Cryptosporangium aurantiacum: one gene and its partner. The protein of the gene in region 1 interacts with the protein of each later gene in a pairwise test. Links are inferred from orthologs where the notes say so. Each region holds a gene or a part of one and is shown on either strand. Other genes may lie near its edges.

Region 1 (7,112 bases):
AACAGCTGCACGAGGCCCGCGACGCCGTGCGCGATCGCGTACACCAGCGGCGCGGCCATCAGCAGGCAGATCGCACCCTCCTGGAGCAGCGCGGCGAAGAGCAGCACGAAGATCGTCACCGAGACGAAGACCGTGCCGTGCAGGCTGTGGGGGGCGGGCGAGAGCGCGAGCAGGAGCGCGAGCCCGGCCGGGAGCCCGACAAAGAGCAGCGCGCTGTCCTCGCGGCCAGTGGCCACCGTCAGGGCGAACCCCAGCACCGCGAAGATCCCGACGACCACCGTCCACCCGACCCGCCACCACAGCCCCCGGCGCCGCCGCACGTCCATGCCCGCCTCCTTTTGAGCATCCGCTCAACCAGGAGCATAGACAGCCTTTGAGCGATCGCTCAAGACGCCGCGCGGAGAAAAGCCCCGCCCAGAGGAGCGGGGCTTTCGAGCTACGAGTTCTTCTCGTAGGCCAGTCTCAGGCCGATCAGGGTCAGGTTCGGCTCGTGCTGGGTGATTTCCCGGGACTCACCGATCACCAGCGGCGCGAGCCCGCCGGTCGCCACCACCGCGGTCACACCGCCGAGCTCCTCGACCATCCGCCGCGCGATCCCGTCCACCTGGCCGGCGAACCCGTAGATGATCCCGGACTGCAGCGCCTCGACCGTGTTCTTCCCGATCACCGACCGGGGCCGCACCAGCTCGACCTTCCGCAGCTGCGCGGCCCGCGCGGCCAGCGCGTCCACCGAGATGTCGATGCCCGGCGCCAGCGCGCCGCCCATGAACGCCCCGTCGGGGCCGACGACGTCGAAGTTCGTCGACGTCCCGAAGTCGACGACGACGGCAGGGCCCCCGTAGAGGTGGTACGTCGCCAGCGTGTTCATGATCCGGTCCGACCCGACCTCTTTCGGGTTGTCCATCACGATCGACACGCCGGTCCGGACGCCCGGCTCGATGATCATCGTCGGGATGTCGCCGTAGTACCGGTCGAGCATCGACCGCAGCTCGCGCAGCGTCGCCGGCACGGTCGAGCACGCCGAGACGCCGGTGATCTGCACGGCCTCGCTCTCCAGCAGGCCTCGGAACAGCAGCGCCAGCTCGTCCGCGGTCATCCGGCTGTCGGTCCGCACCCGCCACGAGTGCACGAGCTTGTCCCCGTCGAACGTGGCGAGAACGATGTTCGTGTTACCGACGTCGATGGTCAGCAGCACCGCTAGGCACCTTCCGGACGGGGACGTAGATCGAGGGCGATGTCGAGGATCGGGGACGAGTGGGTGAGCCCACCGACCGAGAGGTAGTCGACGCCGGTCTCGGCGTACTCCCGGGCCCGGTCGAGGGTCAGGCCGCCGGTCGCCTCGAGTTCGACCTTGCCGCCGACCGCGGCCACGACCTCGCGCAGCTGCGCCGGCGGCATGTTGTCGAGGAGCAGGAACGTCGCACCGGCGTCGACGGCTTCGATCGCCTCGGCGACGGTGTCGACCTCGACCTGCACGAGCACGTCCGGGAACGCCGCCCGGACGGCGTCGAAGGCCGCGGTGATCGAACCCGCCGCGAACTTGTGGTTGTCCTTGATCATCGCGACGTCGTAGAGGCCCATCCGCTTGTTGGTGCCCCCACCGGCCCGGACGGCGTACTTCTCCAGCGGACGCAGCAGCGGCGTCGTCTTGCGGGTGTCGAGCACCTGCGCGCCCGTCCCCTCGATCGCCTCCGCCCACCGGCGGGTATGGGTCGCGATGCCGCTGGCCCGGGAGAGCAGGTTCAGCGCGGTGCGCTCGGCGGTGAGCAGCGCCCGCGTCGGCCCGGTGACCGTCGCGACCACGTCGCCGCGCTCCACCGCGCTGCCGTCGGCGACGTGGGCCTCGAAGGAAGCGGCTCCGGCCGTCTCGAACACCGCCAGGGCCACCGGCAGCCCGGCGACCACACCGGACTCCCGCGCCACCACGTCCACGATGTCGACCTGTTCGGCCGGGATCGTGGCCACGCTCGTCACGTCGACGCCGTCCGGGCCGCCCAGGTCCTCGGCCAACGAGCGGGCCACCAGGTCGCGCACCCAGGCGGGGTCGAGACCGGCCTCCTGGAACTTCTCGTCCAGCGAACTCATGTCATCGCCTCGTACGTCTCGGTCAGCGCGCCGTCGGGCGCGATCGCGGCCAGCAGGTGCCCTCGCCACGCGTCGACGGCGTCGGGGAAGTCTTCGCGCCAGTGGCAGCCGCGGGTCTCTTCGCGGGCCAGCGCGGCGCCGACCAGCGCGGTCGCGACCGTGTGGAGGTTCGTGACCTCCCAGTTCACCGGGCGTGGGTCCATCGAGCGCTTGCCGCCGAGCTGGGTGAGGGTTTCCATGGTGGACCGGAGCGAGTCAGCGGAGCGCAGTACCCCCGCGCCCCGGACCATCGCGTGCTGCAGGTCTTCCCGCACGGTGGACGACACCACGAAGTGTTCGAGCCCGCTGCCCTCGACGTCGACCGGCTCGGCCTGGGGCGGCAGGTCCTTCGCGAGGTCGGCGCCGATCCGCCCGGCGAACACCAACCCCTCCAGCAGCGAGTTCGAGGCCAGCCGGTTCGCGCCGTGCACGCCGGTGCACGCCACCTCGCCGCAGGCGTATAGACCGGGGACGCTGGTTCGCCCGCGCAGGTCGGTGCGGACACCGCCGGACGCGTAGTGCGCGGCGGGCGCCACCGGCACCAGGTCGGTGACCGGATCGATGCCGGACTGGCGGGCCCGCGCCAGGATCGACGGGAATCGGTGCTCGAGGAAGTCAGCACCGAGGTGGCGGGCGTCCAGCCAGACGTGCTCGACGCCCTCGGCGAGCATCTCCCTGGTGATGTTCTTCGCGACGACGTCCCGGGGCGCGAGCTCGGCCAGCTCGTGCCGCCCGACCATGAACCGTTCGCCGGCGCCGTTGCGGAGGTAGGCGCCCTCACCGCGCATCGCCTCGCTCACCAGCGGTTGCTGGCCAGCCGGGGCGTTCGCCCCCAGGTACAGCGCCGTCGGGTGGAACTGGACGAACTCCAGGTCGGTGACGACGGCTCCGGCGCGCAGCGCGAGCGCGACCCCGTCGCCGGTGGAGACGGCCGGGTTCGTGGTGGACGCGAAGACCTGTCCGAGCCCGCCGGTCGCGAGCACGACGGCCCTGGCCAGCACCGCGCCGACGCCGTCCTCGGAACCCTCGCCGAGCACGTGCAGGCTGACCCCCGCCGCCCGCCCGTCGGCGCCGGTGAGCAGGTCGAGCACGAGCGCGTGCTCGATCAGCCGGATGCCGGCGTCGCGGTGGATGGCGGCGTGCAGCGCCCGCTGCACCTCGGCACCGGTGGCGTCGCCGCCCGCGTGCACGATCCGGTTCGCGTGGTGGCCGCCCTCGCGGGTCAGCATCAGCGAGCCGTCCGGGTTGCGGTCGAACTCCGCGCCGACCCGGATCAGCTCGTGCAGCCGCGCCGGGCCCTCGCGGGTGAGGACGTCCACCGCGGCCGGGTCGCACAGCCCGACGCCGGCGATCAGCGTGTCCTGCGCGTGCGCCGCGGGGGTGTCGAGCGGGTCGAGCACGGCCGCGATGCCGCCCTGCGCCCACCTGGTCGAGCCGTCGTCGATGTTGACCTTGGTCACGACCACGACCGACAGGCCCGCCTCCCGCGCGTGCAGCGCGGCGCAGAGCCCGGCGACCCCGGATCCGATCACGCAGACGTCCGCGGTGACGGTCCAGCCCGGTGACGGTGCGAGCAGCCGCCGCGGGGCGGTGCCGGCAGCCTTCATCGGGTATTCCGCTCGCCTAGCAGCACCGGGCCGTTGTCGATCAGGCGGGTCGTGCCGACCTTGGCGGCCAGCAGCAGCCGCGCCGGGCCGGTCTCCGGCGCGGCGCCCAGGTCGGGAGCGGTGACGACCGCGTAGTCGAGGTCGATCCCCTCGGTGCTGCCCAGCAGGTCACGGGCGGCTGTCTCGACGGCGTCCGCACCACCGGGGGCGGCCTCTGCGCCTGCGCGCAGTGCGGCGGCCAGCGCGAGCGCGGTCGTCCGCTCGGGCTCGGACAGGTACCGGTTCCGGCTGGAGAGCGCCAGCCCGTCCGGTTCGCGGACGGTCGGCACGCCCACGACCTCGATGTCCAGGTCGAGGTCGCGCACCATCTGCCGGACCAGCGCCACCTGCTGGTAGTCCTTCTCACCGAAGAAGACGACGTCGGGACGGGTCAGGTTGAGCAGCTTCAGGACGACCGTGAGCACGCCGTGGAAGAAACCGGGGCGGCTGGCGCCCTCCAGGATCTCGCCCAGCGGCCCCGGGTTGACCCGCGTGTTCGGCTGCCCGTTCGGGTACATGACGTTCACGGTCGGGGCGAACACCACGTCGACGTCCTCGCGCGCGCAGATCCCCAGGTCACCCTCGAGCGTCCGGGGATAGCGGTCGAAGTCCTCGTTGGGACCGAACTGCAGCGGGTTGACGAAGATCGTCGCGATGACGGTGGCGGCGCGGGCCCTGGCCTGGCGCAGCAGCGCGGCATGGCCCTCGTGGAGGGCGCCCATCGTCATCACGACGGCAACCGGACCGTCCGCCCGGTCACGCGCGCGGGCCAGCGACTCCCGGTCGGTGACCACGACCGGCGTGCGTACTGCAGCCATGGCTAACTCCTTTCCTGCGCGGCCCGACGGGCTCCACCGCCGTGAGGGCCCGTCACGTCGACGCGGAGTGCTCACCGAGCACGTCGAGGAGGTTTTCGGCGGCGGCCGGGTCGAGCCGGCCGGCGGCGATCGCCCGGTCGGCGGTGCGGCGGGCCATGGCCAGGTAACCGGCGACCGCGCTCGGCTGGCGTCCGCGCAGGGCTTCGAGATGTCCGGCGACGGTTCCGGCGTCGCCACGGGAGACCGGGCCGGTCAGCGCGGCGTCCCCGGAGCGCAACGCGTTGTCCAGCGCCGCACCGGCCAGCGGCGCGAGCGCCAGCGCGGGCTGCTCGACGCCCGCCGCGCGCAGCAGGTCGGCCGCGTCGTTGATGAGCGTGACCAGGTGATTCGCGGCGACGACCAGGGCGGCGTGGTAGAGCGGACGCCGGCTGTCCTCGACCCAGATCGGCTCGCCGCCCATCTCCAGGACCAAGGCCTCGCCGACCGGGCGCAGCTCCGGCACCGTCGTGACGCCCCAGTGCGTCCCGGTGAGCCGGTTCTCGTCCTCGTCGCGGCCGCTGAACGTCATGATCGGGTGCAGCGCGAGCGGCAGAGCGCCCGCGCGGATCGCCGGCTGTAGGACGCTCAGCCCGTGGGCACCGGAGATGTGCATGACCAGCTGACCCGGGCGGAACGCGCCGACCTCGGCGAGTCCGGTGACCAGCGATTCCAGGGCGTCGTCCGGGACCGCCAGCAGCGCCAGGTCAGCGGCGGCCACCACGGCGTCCGGGGGAACGATCGGCGTGCCGGGCAGACGCCGGGCCGCGCGGTCGAGGGAGGCGCTGCTCACCGCGGAGAGCGCCACCGTGCGGTGTCCGGCGCGGGCCAGCGCGGGGGCCAGCACCGATCCGGCGCGGCCTGCGCCGACGAGACCGACAGCGAGCCGTCCGGGCCGGTCGGTCGGGGACGACCGCTCCGGTGGGGAGCCGTGCGAGTGATCCATGATCCAGTCCTCGGACGCGGGGTACCGGTCGCGGCAAGTATGCGCGAGCACCGACCGCCGAGGTAGAGCGTGTCGGGTGTGTCACAGCACCGTTACCGCCGTCAACTTTTGTCAGTGTTCCACTGACCGAATTACACCACTTGCCGGAATTGGAGTATTCATCTATTAATGAGATGAAGGCGACTAAGGAGGCTGTATGGCTCGCGCCAGAACGGTGCCCCGCCACACTGCTGGCCCGGCAAAATCGGGTCAGCAGTCGCCGGACGTCGCTGCGGAGCAGCGAGAACAGACGGACGAGCGGAACGGCTCCGCTGGCGCGACGACCGGGCGGCACGGTCGTCGAGCGGCGAACCACGAGCATCACTCGATGTTCGAGGAGCGGTCGGTGCTCGACGCGCTGTGGAGTGCGGTGGTGGCTGCACCGACGAGCGTGATGCCGCCACCGGCCCCCGAGCCGGCCGCCGCGGAGGACGACACGCCACCCGCACCGGAAGCCCTCGCCGCCCCGCCGGCCGCCGCGACGCCCGTGCCGGTGGCGTCCGCCGCCCCGGAGCCGTTCGTGCCGGTCCTCGGCCGGCCGGTCATGCCGGGTCCGGTGGCGATGCCCACCACGATGCCCACCCCGCCGAAACCCGCGCCGACGCCGGATCCGGCGGACACCGCGCTGGCCGCGGGTATGCCGGGCATGGCCCCGCCGACGATGCCGCCACCGGCGACCCGAGCGCAGCCCGCGCCGCCGACCCACGCAGCTCCCCACGGGGCTGCCCCCCACACGGCAGCCCCCCACACAGCAGCCCCCCACACGGCACCCGGCCCAGCGGCACCGGGCCCAGCGGCGTCCGACTCAGCGGCAACCGCCCACGGACCGCACCCCGAGCACGCCGCCCCGCCCCGCGCGACCGGACCGTTCGACCTCAGTTACGCCGCCCAACCGTCCACCAATCGAACCATCTGGGCAGGGCCCCGCCACGCGGCACCGCCCGACTGGACCTCCACCAGCGCACTCCTCACGATCGAGACGCCGGCCGCGGTCGCCGACGCCGGCCTGCTCGTCCTACGGCTCGTCGTCGGCCTCACGATGGCCGCGCACGGCGCGCAGAAGGCGTTCGGCCTGTTCGGCGGCGACGGCCTCGGACCGACCGCCGACGGGTTCTCCGCGCTCGGCTACCAGCCCGGCGCCCTGTTCGCGCTGGCCGCGATCGTCGGCGAGCTGTTCGGCGGGCTGTTCCTCGCGATCGGCCTGCTCACCCCGCTCGCGGCGGGCGGCATCATCGGCGTCACGGTGAACGCGATGGTGGCGGTGAACCTCGGCAACGGCTTCTTCGCCAGCCACGACGGCATCGAGTTGCCGCTCATCCTCAGCGGGGGCGCGCTCGCGCTGCTGCTCACCGGGCCAGGACGATACGCGGCCGACGCGCGCATCCCGTTCTTCAACGGCGCCGCCGTCCAGTGTGCTGCCGCGGGCATCGCACTACTCGCGATGCTCACCAGCCTTGGCGCTCACCTGCTCTGAGGGAGCGACCTGCCCGTGACGCCTTGACG
Region 2 (6,923 bases), 490 kb from region 1 along the record:
TACCCGCGGAGATCGACGTAGAGCTGCCCGTCCGGGAACCGGCTGCGGGCGGCGTGCGCCCAGCGGACGGCCAGCGCGGTCTTCCCGACCCCGGCGGTGCCGGAGACCGCGGAGACGACGACGGCGTTCGTCGTGGTGCGCAGCCGCGCGGTGAGCTCGGCGAGCGCGGCTTCGCGTCCGGTGAACGCGGGCACGTCCGCGGGTAGTTGCGCGGGAACCGGACGGCGCACGGGGTCCTTGGCCGTCTCGCGCAGGACGGCCTCGTGGGCCGCTCGCAGGTCCGGCCCCGGTTCGCATCCCAGCTCGGCGACGATCCGGGCGCGCGCTCGCGCGTAGGTGTCGAGCGCTTCGGTGGTGCGACCGGTCAAGTGCAGTCCCCGGACCAGCTCCACCAGCAACGGCTCGGCCAGCGGGGCAGCGGCGACCAGTTCGTGCAGGACGTCGACCACCGCAGCCGGGCGGCCGAGCGTGGTCTCGGTGCGCGCCCAGAGCGCCACCGCACTCCGACGTTGCTGTTCCAGCCCTTCTCGGACGGTGTCGGCCCAGGCGCCCGGCACGTCCGCCAGCGGGGGCGCTTGCCACAGCTCGAGCGCGGCCCGTAACCGGTCCGCGCGGCGCTCGTCCGGGCAGTCGTCCGCTCTGGCGTCGGCAATCAGCCGCCGGAACCGGTGCAGGTCGACGTCGTCGGGATCGGCTTGTAACGCATATCCGCCGGAACGGCGTTCGACCGCGGCGCCCAGCCCGGTGAGCGCCCGGCGGATGCGGGCGATGTGGGCGTAGAGGTTGTCCCGTGCCTTCGCCGGCGGGTCCTCACCCCAGACGCGGTCCACCAGCGTCTCCACCTGCACCGGACGACCGACGTCGACGAGCAGCGCAGCCAGTACCGTCCGGCGCTTCACCGGCCCCAGATCCACTGCACGGCCCTCGGCCGTCACCTCCAGCGGTCCGAGCAGCCGGAATCGGGGCACGTGTCTCCTCTCGGATGCGGACCGCGGCCCGACCCGAGCCGCGACGCTCTTCAGTAAACAGGTATGAACCCACCAGACAAGATTTGCGCAAGGTTTTTCGTGCATCGTTCGGTCGACAGGGCGGGTTCTCGGTTCCGTGCCGGCACGGGGCAGCACGGGACCGAGCAGACCACGGCCCTGACCCACCCAGATTTCGCCCAGTGGACGCCCCGAGCGGCGGACAGCTGGTCGGCTTCACTCGAGATACGCCGCCCGAGAGGCGCGGACGGACGAGGGGGCCGCCTGCGCCACGGGCGGCGGCCTATCCGTCGGTAACCGCCGCGAGGCCGTCGACGATCGTCCGGGCAGTGTCCGGGTAGCGCGCGACAAAGTGGACCTCCCAGCCATCGTCCCTGGCGAGTTCCGCGGCGAGCGCGACCCAGATCCAGGTGAAGCTGACGTCCTCGGCCAGACCGCCGCGTCCGGCGCCGAACAGCGGCAGGCACACCGACCGGAGCTCGGGGAACTCGGTGCGCTCGGTGCGCGCGAGCCGGAACACGTTCGCGACCGCCAGCGAGATGTGGGCCGGGTCGATGTCGTAGGCGTTCGTGCCGGGGCGGGGCGCCACCACCGCGGCGTGGTAGATCCGCAGGATGCCCCGCTGGGCCAGGTCGCCCGCGGACGTGGGCACCACGGTTCCGGGCGCGACCGTGAGCCCGGCTCGTCCGTGGCGGGCGATCCACGCTGATAGTTCGCGCGCCAGCGTGTCGTCGAGGATCTCGCCGGACGGGCCCTTGCGGGAGGCCGCGCGGCGCAGGCACGCGGAGAGCGACGTCGTGAACGTGTGCGCGAGCTCCAGGTAGGTGTTCGCGGACGAGACGATCACGTCGATGCCGGTGAGCATGTCCACCGAGCAGGTGTGCACGGTGATCGGCACGGTCCGCGAGTCGATCGGCACCGGAACGACGTGCCACGGCCCGGCCTTGTCCGGGGTGGCCTCGCCGGGGTGGTGCGGGGCCGCGAGCCGCAGGATCGCGTCGGCGGTCTCGGCGAGCACGCGTGCCTCGTAGTGCTTCCGGAACCGGTCGACGCTGACCCCGTAGATCTCCGCGCTCCGGCGTCGCCGGTCCTGGGCGGGCCAGTCACGCGTGCCGGGCCGCAGACCGAACGTGTACGCGGCGGCGTCACCGAGCCGTCCGCCGCCGAGTTCCTCGACGGCGCGGCGCACGAGGGCCTCGACGGCTGCCGGGCCCGCCCGGCCCGGCGGCGCCAGCCCGCACGCCACCGCCGCATCGAGGAGTTCGCGCGGCCGGAGCGTCCGTAACCCGACCAGCCCTTCCACGCGCAGCCGCCGCAGTTCGTCGACGAGCGCGCCGTGGCTCGGGTCCGCCGGGTACGTCATCCCCCACCCCGGCTCCAGCTTAGTTTTCCGCGACCGGCACCAGCGTCAGATAAGCCATGTTCAGGATGTTCCGGTAGCCGGCGAGCCAGCTCGCGCGATGCCGATCGGCGCGCTCCCGCAGATCCGCGGCCTCCGGGTGGGCCGGGTTCGCGGCCAGCCACTCCTCCAGGTCGGCCTGATAGCCGGATTCGAACTGCTCCCACTCGTCCTCGGTGGCCGTCTCGATCCACAGTGGCCGGAACCCGGCCGCGACCGCCAGATCGACGAGGCCCGCGAGGTCGAAGTGGTCGTGCGCGGCGGCGTCCGGCCACATCCGGGCCAGCTCGTCGTCGGTGGGCGTGCGCTGCCAGAAGCCCTCGCCGTAGAGCACCCGGCCGCCGGGGGCGACCAGGCGGCGCAGCTCGCGGAGCGCTCCGGCGAAGTCGCCGGGAGCCGCGGTCAGCGCGTGTCCCGACCCGACGCAGAGGACGACGTCCGCCGGGCCGCGGGTGGTGCCGATGCCGGACTCCTCGGCGAACTCCACCCGGCCGGACAAGCCACGGGCACCGGCGATCTCGCGGCCGCGGGCCAGGTCGTCGGCGTTGAGGTCGATACCGACGCCAGTGGCGCCCGGCGCGGCGTCCAGCAGGCGCAGCAGCAGCGCGCCCCAGCCGCTGCCGACGTCGAGCACGGTCGACGGCTCGGCCGGCGCGAGCCGGTCGACGAGCCGGTCGACGAGCCGCTGGGCGCGCTCCGGCGAGAGCGGGCTGTGGAACTCCAGGCTGCGCAGCCGTGGCGGCGCGGTGGTGTCAGGCATGCCCCTGATTATCCGAAGCCGTACGGGACCACCGGCGTCAGTGTGCCGTCGCGCCAGCGCTCCAGCACGTGCCGCTCGTGCGGCACCACCGGATCCGGCAGGGCGTCGAGCGCCACCCACCGCAGCTCAGCGGCGCGATCGGGCTCGCGCCGGTCCGGTTCGCCGTCCCACCGTCGGCACTCGAAGAAGAAGTCGACCCGTTCGTCGACCGCCGCGCGGGTGTTCCGGGTCCTGTGCATCACGCAGAGCGGCACCAGATCGTCCGGCCGAACCTGAACACCGAGTTCCTCTGCTGCTTCCCGGCAGGCCGCGTCGAGCACGGATTCGCCTGCTTCGACGTGCCCGGCCGCGCCGATCGCCCAGTGGCCGTCGAGGAAGCCGGTGTTCTGCCGCAGTTGCATGAGCACCCGGTCGTCGTCGCCGCGCCGGAGGAGCACGTAGGCCGCAGGCACCACCGCAAATCGTCGTCGCCACCGCACGGGGTGAGCCTAATTCCCGGGCGCGTCGGACGGCGTTGAAACCGACGCCCCTAATAATGCGGAACGGGGGAAATGTCCAGCATTCGTCGGGGGGAACAGAGCATGTTTCGGAGCACCGCTGTCGCCACGCCGGCCGCCGTCGTGGCGCTGGCCGCCGTCGTGACCGGCGTCCTGGCCGGGTGCGAGTCGACCCCCGAGCCACCGGAGGAGTCCGCCGCCGCGCAGGCCGTCCTCCCGGAACAGGAACAGGACGAACCGGAGATCACGCTGATCGGCAAGACGTGGCAGCCGGTGGACTTCACCGGGTGCGCGGTCCCGTGGGGCCTCGCCGTGATGGTCGAGGACGCAGGCATCACCCAGCGCGAGTTCACGTTCCACTCGGGCGGATCGATCACCGTGCGGCAGGTCGAGTCGCCGCGCAGCCCGGACACCGCCGACACGTACTCGCTGGCCTATTCGCGGGACGGATCGACGCTGAACATCCGGGCCGGGCTCGGCGTCGACTCCTGGACGATCCGGGAGCTGACGCTGGCCCGGCTGCTCGTGGAGGACGTCAACGGCCACCGGTGCTGGCTGCGCCGGATCGGCTGACGTCCCCCAGCAGTTGCTCGACCTCGTCGGCGCTCGGCATCGCGTCCGCACACGCCAGGCGCGAGGCGACGAGCGCGCCCGCGGCATTGCAGAACCGCATCGTGTACTCCAGGTCCCAGCCGCTGAGCAGGCCGTGGCAGAGCGCACCACCGAACGCGTCGCCCGCGCCGAGCCCGTTGACGACCTCGACCGGGACCGGCGGGACCTCGACCTCCCCGCTCCGGTCGGACGCCAGCACACCGGCCGGCCCCTGTTTCACGATCGCGAGGTCGACGCCCCGGTCGTGGAGCGCCGCCGCGGCCTCCCGTGGCACACGGACGCCGACCGCGGTCTCACACTCGTCGAGGTTGCCGACCGCGACGTTGACGTGCGGCAGGGCTTCGGCGATTCGGCGCCCGGCCAGCTCACGGGACGCCCAGAACATCGGGCGGTAGTCCAGGTCCAGAACCGTGATGCCGTTCCGCCCGCGGGCATCGAGCGCCGCCAGCGTGGCCGAGCGGCTGGGCTCCTGGGACAGGCCGGTGCCGGTCACCCAGAACACGTCGGCGCGCCGGACCGCGTCCAGATCCAGCTCGTCGGCGCGGATCTGCAGGTCGGGCGCGGTCGGAAGCCGGTAGAAGTACAGCGGGAAGTCGTCCGGCGGGAAGATCTCGCAGAACGTCACCGGCGTCGGTAAGCCCTCGACCGGGGTGACGTACCGATCGTCGACGCCGAACCGGCGCAGCGCGTCGTGCAGGAACTCGCCGAACGGATCGGCCCCGGTGCGGGTGATCACCGCACTCCGGCGCCCGTAGCGGGCGGCGGCCACCGCGACGTTCGTCGCGCTACCGCCCAAGTACTTGCCGAACGTCTCGACCTCGCGCAACGAGCGGCCGACCTGGAGCGGGTAGACGTCCACCCCGATCCGGCCCATCGTCAACACGTTCAGCTGAGCCGGGGCTTCGTTGTCCACAGCCGCCTCCTTCGCGCCGCCTGCGAGCTTCCTCCGCGCGCAATTTCATGTCAAGACATACGGACAAAGGCCGGGGAATGCGGGGCGCGGTACCCGAGTTGGCGCTGGTTATGACGACTGTGGGATTCATCGGCAGCGGACACATCGGCGGCACCGTCGCCCGGCTCGCCGTCGCGGCCGGGTACGACGTGGTGCTGAGCAACTCGCGCGGGCCGGAGACGCTGGCAGACCTGGTAGCCGAACTCGGGCCGCGAGCCCGAGCGGCCACCGCGAGCGAGGCCGCCGCGGCGGGCGACCTGGTCGTGGTGTCGATCCCGCTGGGGGCGTACCAGAAGGTGCCAGTCGAGCCGCTGGCGGGCAAGCCGGTCATCGACACGAACAACTACTACCCGCAGCGCGACGGCCAGATCCCCGAGCTCGACGACGCCTCGACCACAAGCAGCGAACTCCTTCAGCGGCACCTGCCGACGTCGCACGTCGTCAAGGTGTTCAACAACATCTTCTGGAGGTCGCTGCACTCGCTCGCGCGCCCCGCGGGCGCGCCGGACCGGTCCGCCCTCGCCGTCGCCGGTGACGACGCGGACGCCAAGGCCACCGTGGTCGGATTCCTCGACGCGATCGGGTACGACGCGGTGGACGCCGGGCCGCTGGCCGAGGGCGCGCGTTACCAGCCGGGCACGTTCGCCTACGGCGGTATCTACGCGGGCGACTCGCTGGAGGACGCCGTCCGCGGCCCCGCCGAGAAGGTGCGTGCCGCGCTCGCCGGGCGGGCCGCAACCGGCTGACGGGGCTGTTCGGGGTAGTACAGCTCGTCGAACAGCACCCACCGGGCCACGGCGATCTCGTACAGCCGGTGCGGCGTCAACCCGGCCGCCAGCGCTTCGGGCGCGATCGCGTCCGAAGCCTCCGGCCAGCGGCTCGCGTAGCCGGCGATCTCGTCGTCGATACCGACGGTCGGTAGCTCGCGCGCCTCACCGACGAACGTCACGCCACGGACGTCCTGCTCGATGCCCTCCAGCTCGATCGCGAGGATCGCGCCGGCCACGCGCGCATCGGCGCGTAAGTTCGCGCAGTGCTCGCGGTTCGGGCGGGACATGAACCAGATGCGGTCGGGCGCGAACGCGCTGGCGAACCAGAGATTGCACACCACCGGCGCACCGCTCGGGTCCAGTGTGGCCAGCTGGATCACTTTGCCGGAGCTGACGTAGTCCTCCAGGAGCTTGCGGGCGTCCTCCACCGGAACTCCTCACTTCGGGGGTGAACCTCCCATTGTGGCGCCTCAATCGATTCCGTGTTGCCGAGTCAACACTCTGTGCGACTCCAGACCGCAACATAAGGTGACCAAGTGAGCAACGAGATTGCTGTTACCGGTGCGACCGGCCAGATCGGACGTCGAGTTGCCGCCCGGCTGACCGAATCCGGGGCCGCTCCGCGTCTCCTGGTTCGCGGCTCCTCCGCGGCCCCCGCGCTGCCGGGTACGCAGCCGGTGTCGATCGGCGCCGGCTACGCCGACACGCTCGCGGTGCGGAACGCGCTGGAGGGCGTCGGCACGTTGTTCCTGGTTTCCGGACGCGAGTCCGCGAACCACGTCGCCGAGCACCGCGCCGTGGTCGACGCCGCGGTGGCGGCCGGCGTCCGCCGGGTCGTGTACCTGTCGTTCCTCGGCGCCACGGCCGACTGCACGTTCACGTTCGGCCGTGACCACTGGCACACCGAGCAGTACATCCGCGGCTCCGGCCTCGCGTTCACGTTCCTC

What was found.
Region 2: the proteins of panC (region 1) and BUB75_RS07150 interact in binary tests that used the Escherichia coli proteins (3 or more experiments, as listed by UniProt). The link is inferred for Cryptosporangium aurantiacum from one-to-one orthologs.

The regions. Positions count from the first base shown.
Region 1 is NZ_FRCS01000002.1:556,887-563,998, forward strand. The notes cover bases 2,659-5,649. They hold panC (pantoate--beta-alanine ligase), read right to left. Parts: upstream 4,589-5,649; coding sequence 3,728-4,588; downstream 2,659-3,727. Other genes in these bases: BUB75_RS09390 (L-aspartate oxidase), read right to left, coding at 2,659-3,731; BUB75_RS09400 (Rossmann-like and DUF2520 domain-containing protein), read right to left, coding at 4,641-5,570. In the rest of the region: BUB75_RS09375 (SRPBCC family protein), read right to left, coding at 1-326; BUB75_RS09380 (type III pantothenate kinase), read right to left, coding at 437-1,195; nadC (carboxylating nicotinate-nucleotide diphosphorylase), read right to left, coding at 1,198-2,085; more of BUB75_RS09390, read right to left, coding at 2,082-2,658; BUB75_RS44950 (DoxX family protein), read left to right, coding at 5,767-7,083. UniProt on the Escherichia coli protein: Catalyzes the condensation of pantoate with beta-alanine in an ATP-dependent reaction via a pantoyl-adenylate intermediate.
Region 2 is NZ_FRCS01000002.1:62,882-69,804, forward strand. Bases 1,890-4,691 are described here. They hold BUB75_RS07150 (NUDIX hydrolase), read right to left. Parts: upstream 3,625-4,691; coding sequence 3,154-3,624; downstream 1,890-3,153. Other genes in these bases: BUB75_RS07140 (macro domain-containing protein), read right to left, coding at 1,890-2,349; BUB75_RS07145 (SAM-dependent methyltransferase), read right to left, coding at 2,369-3,145; BUB75_RS07155 (hypothetical protein), read left to right, coding at 3,727-4,215; iolC (5-dehydro-2-deoxygluconokinase), read right to left, coding at 4,178-4,691. Outside these bases: BUB75_RS07135 (AfsR/SARP family transcriptional regulator), read right to left, coding at 1-968; more of BUB75_RS07140, read right to left, coding at 1,270-1,889; more of iolC, read right to left, coding at 4,692-5,167; BUB75_RS07165 (NADPH-dependent F420 reductase), read left to right, coding at 5,278-5,952; BUB75_RS07170 (pyridoxamine 5'-phosphate oxidase family protein), read right to left, coding at 5,865-6,404; BUB75_RS07175 (NAD(P)H-binding protein), read left to right, coding at 6,513-6,923.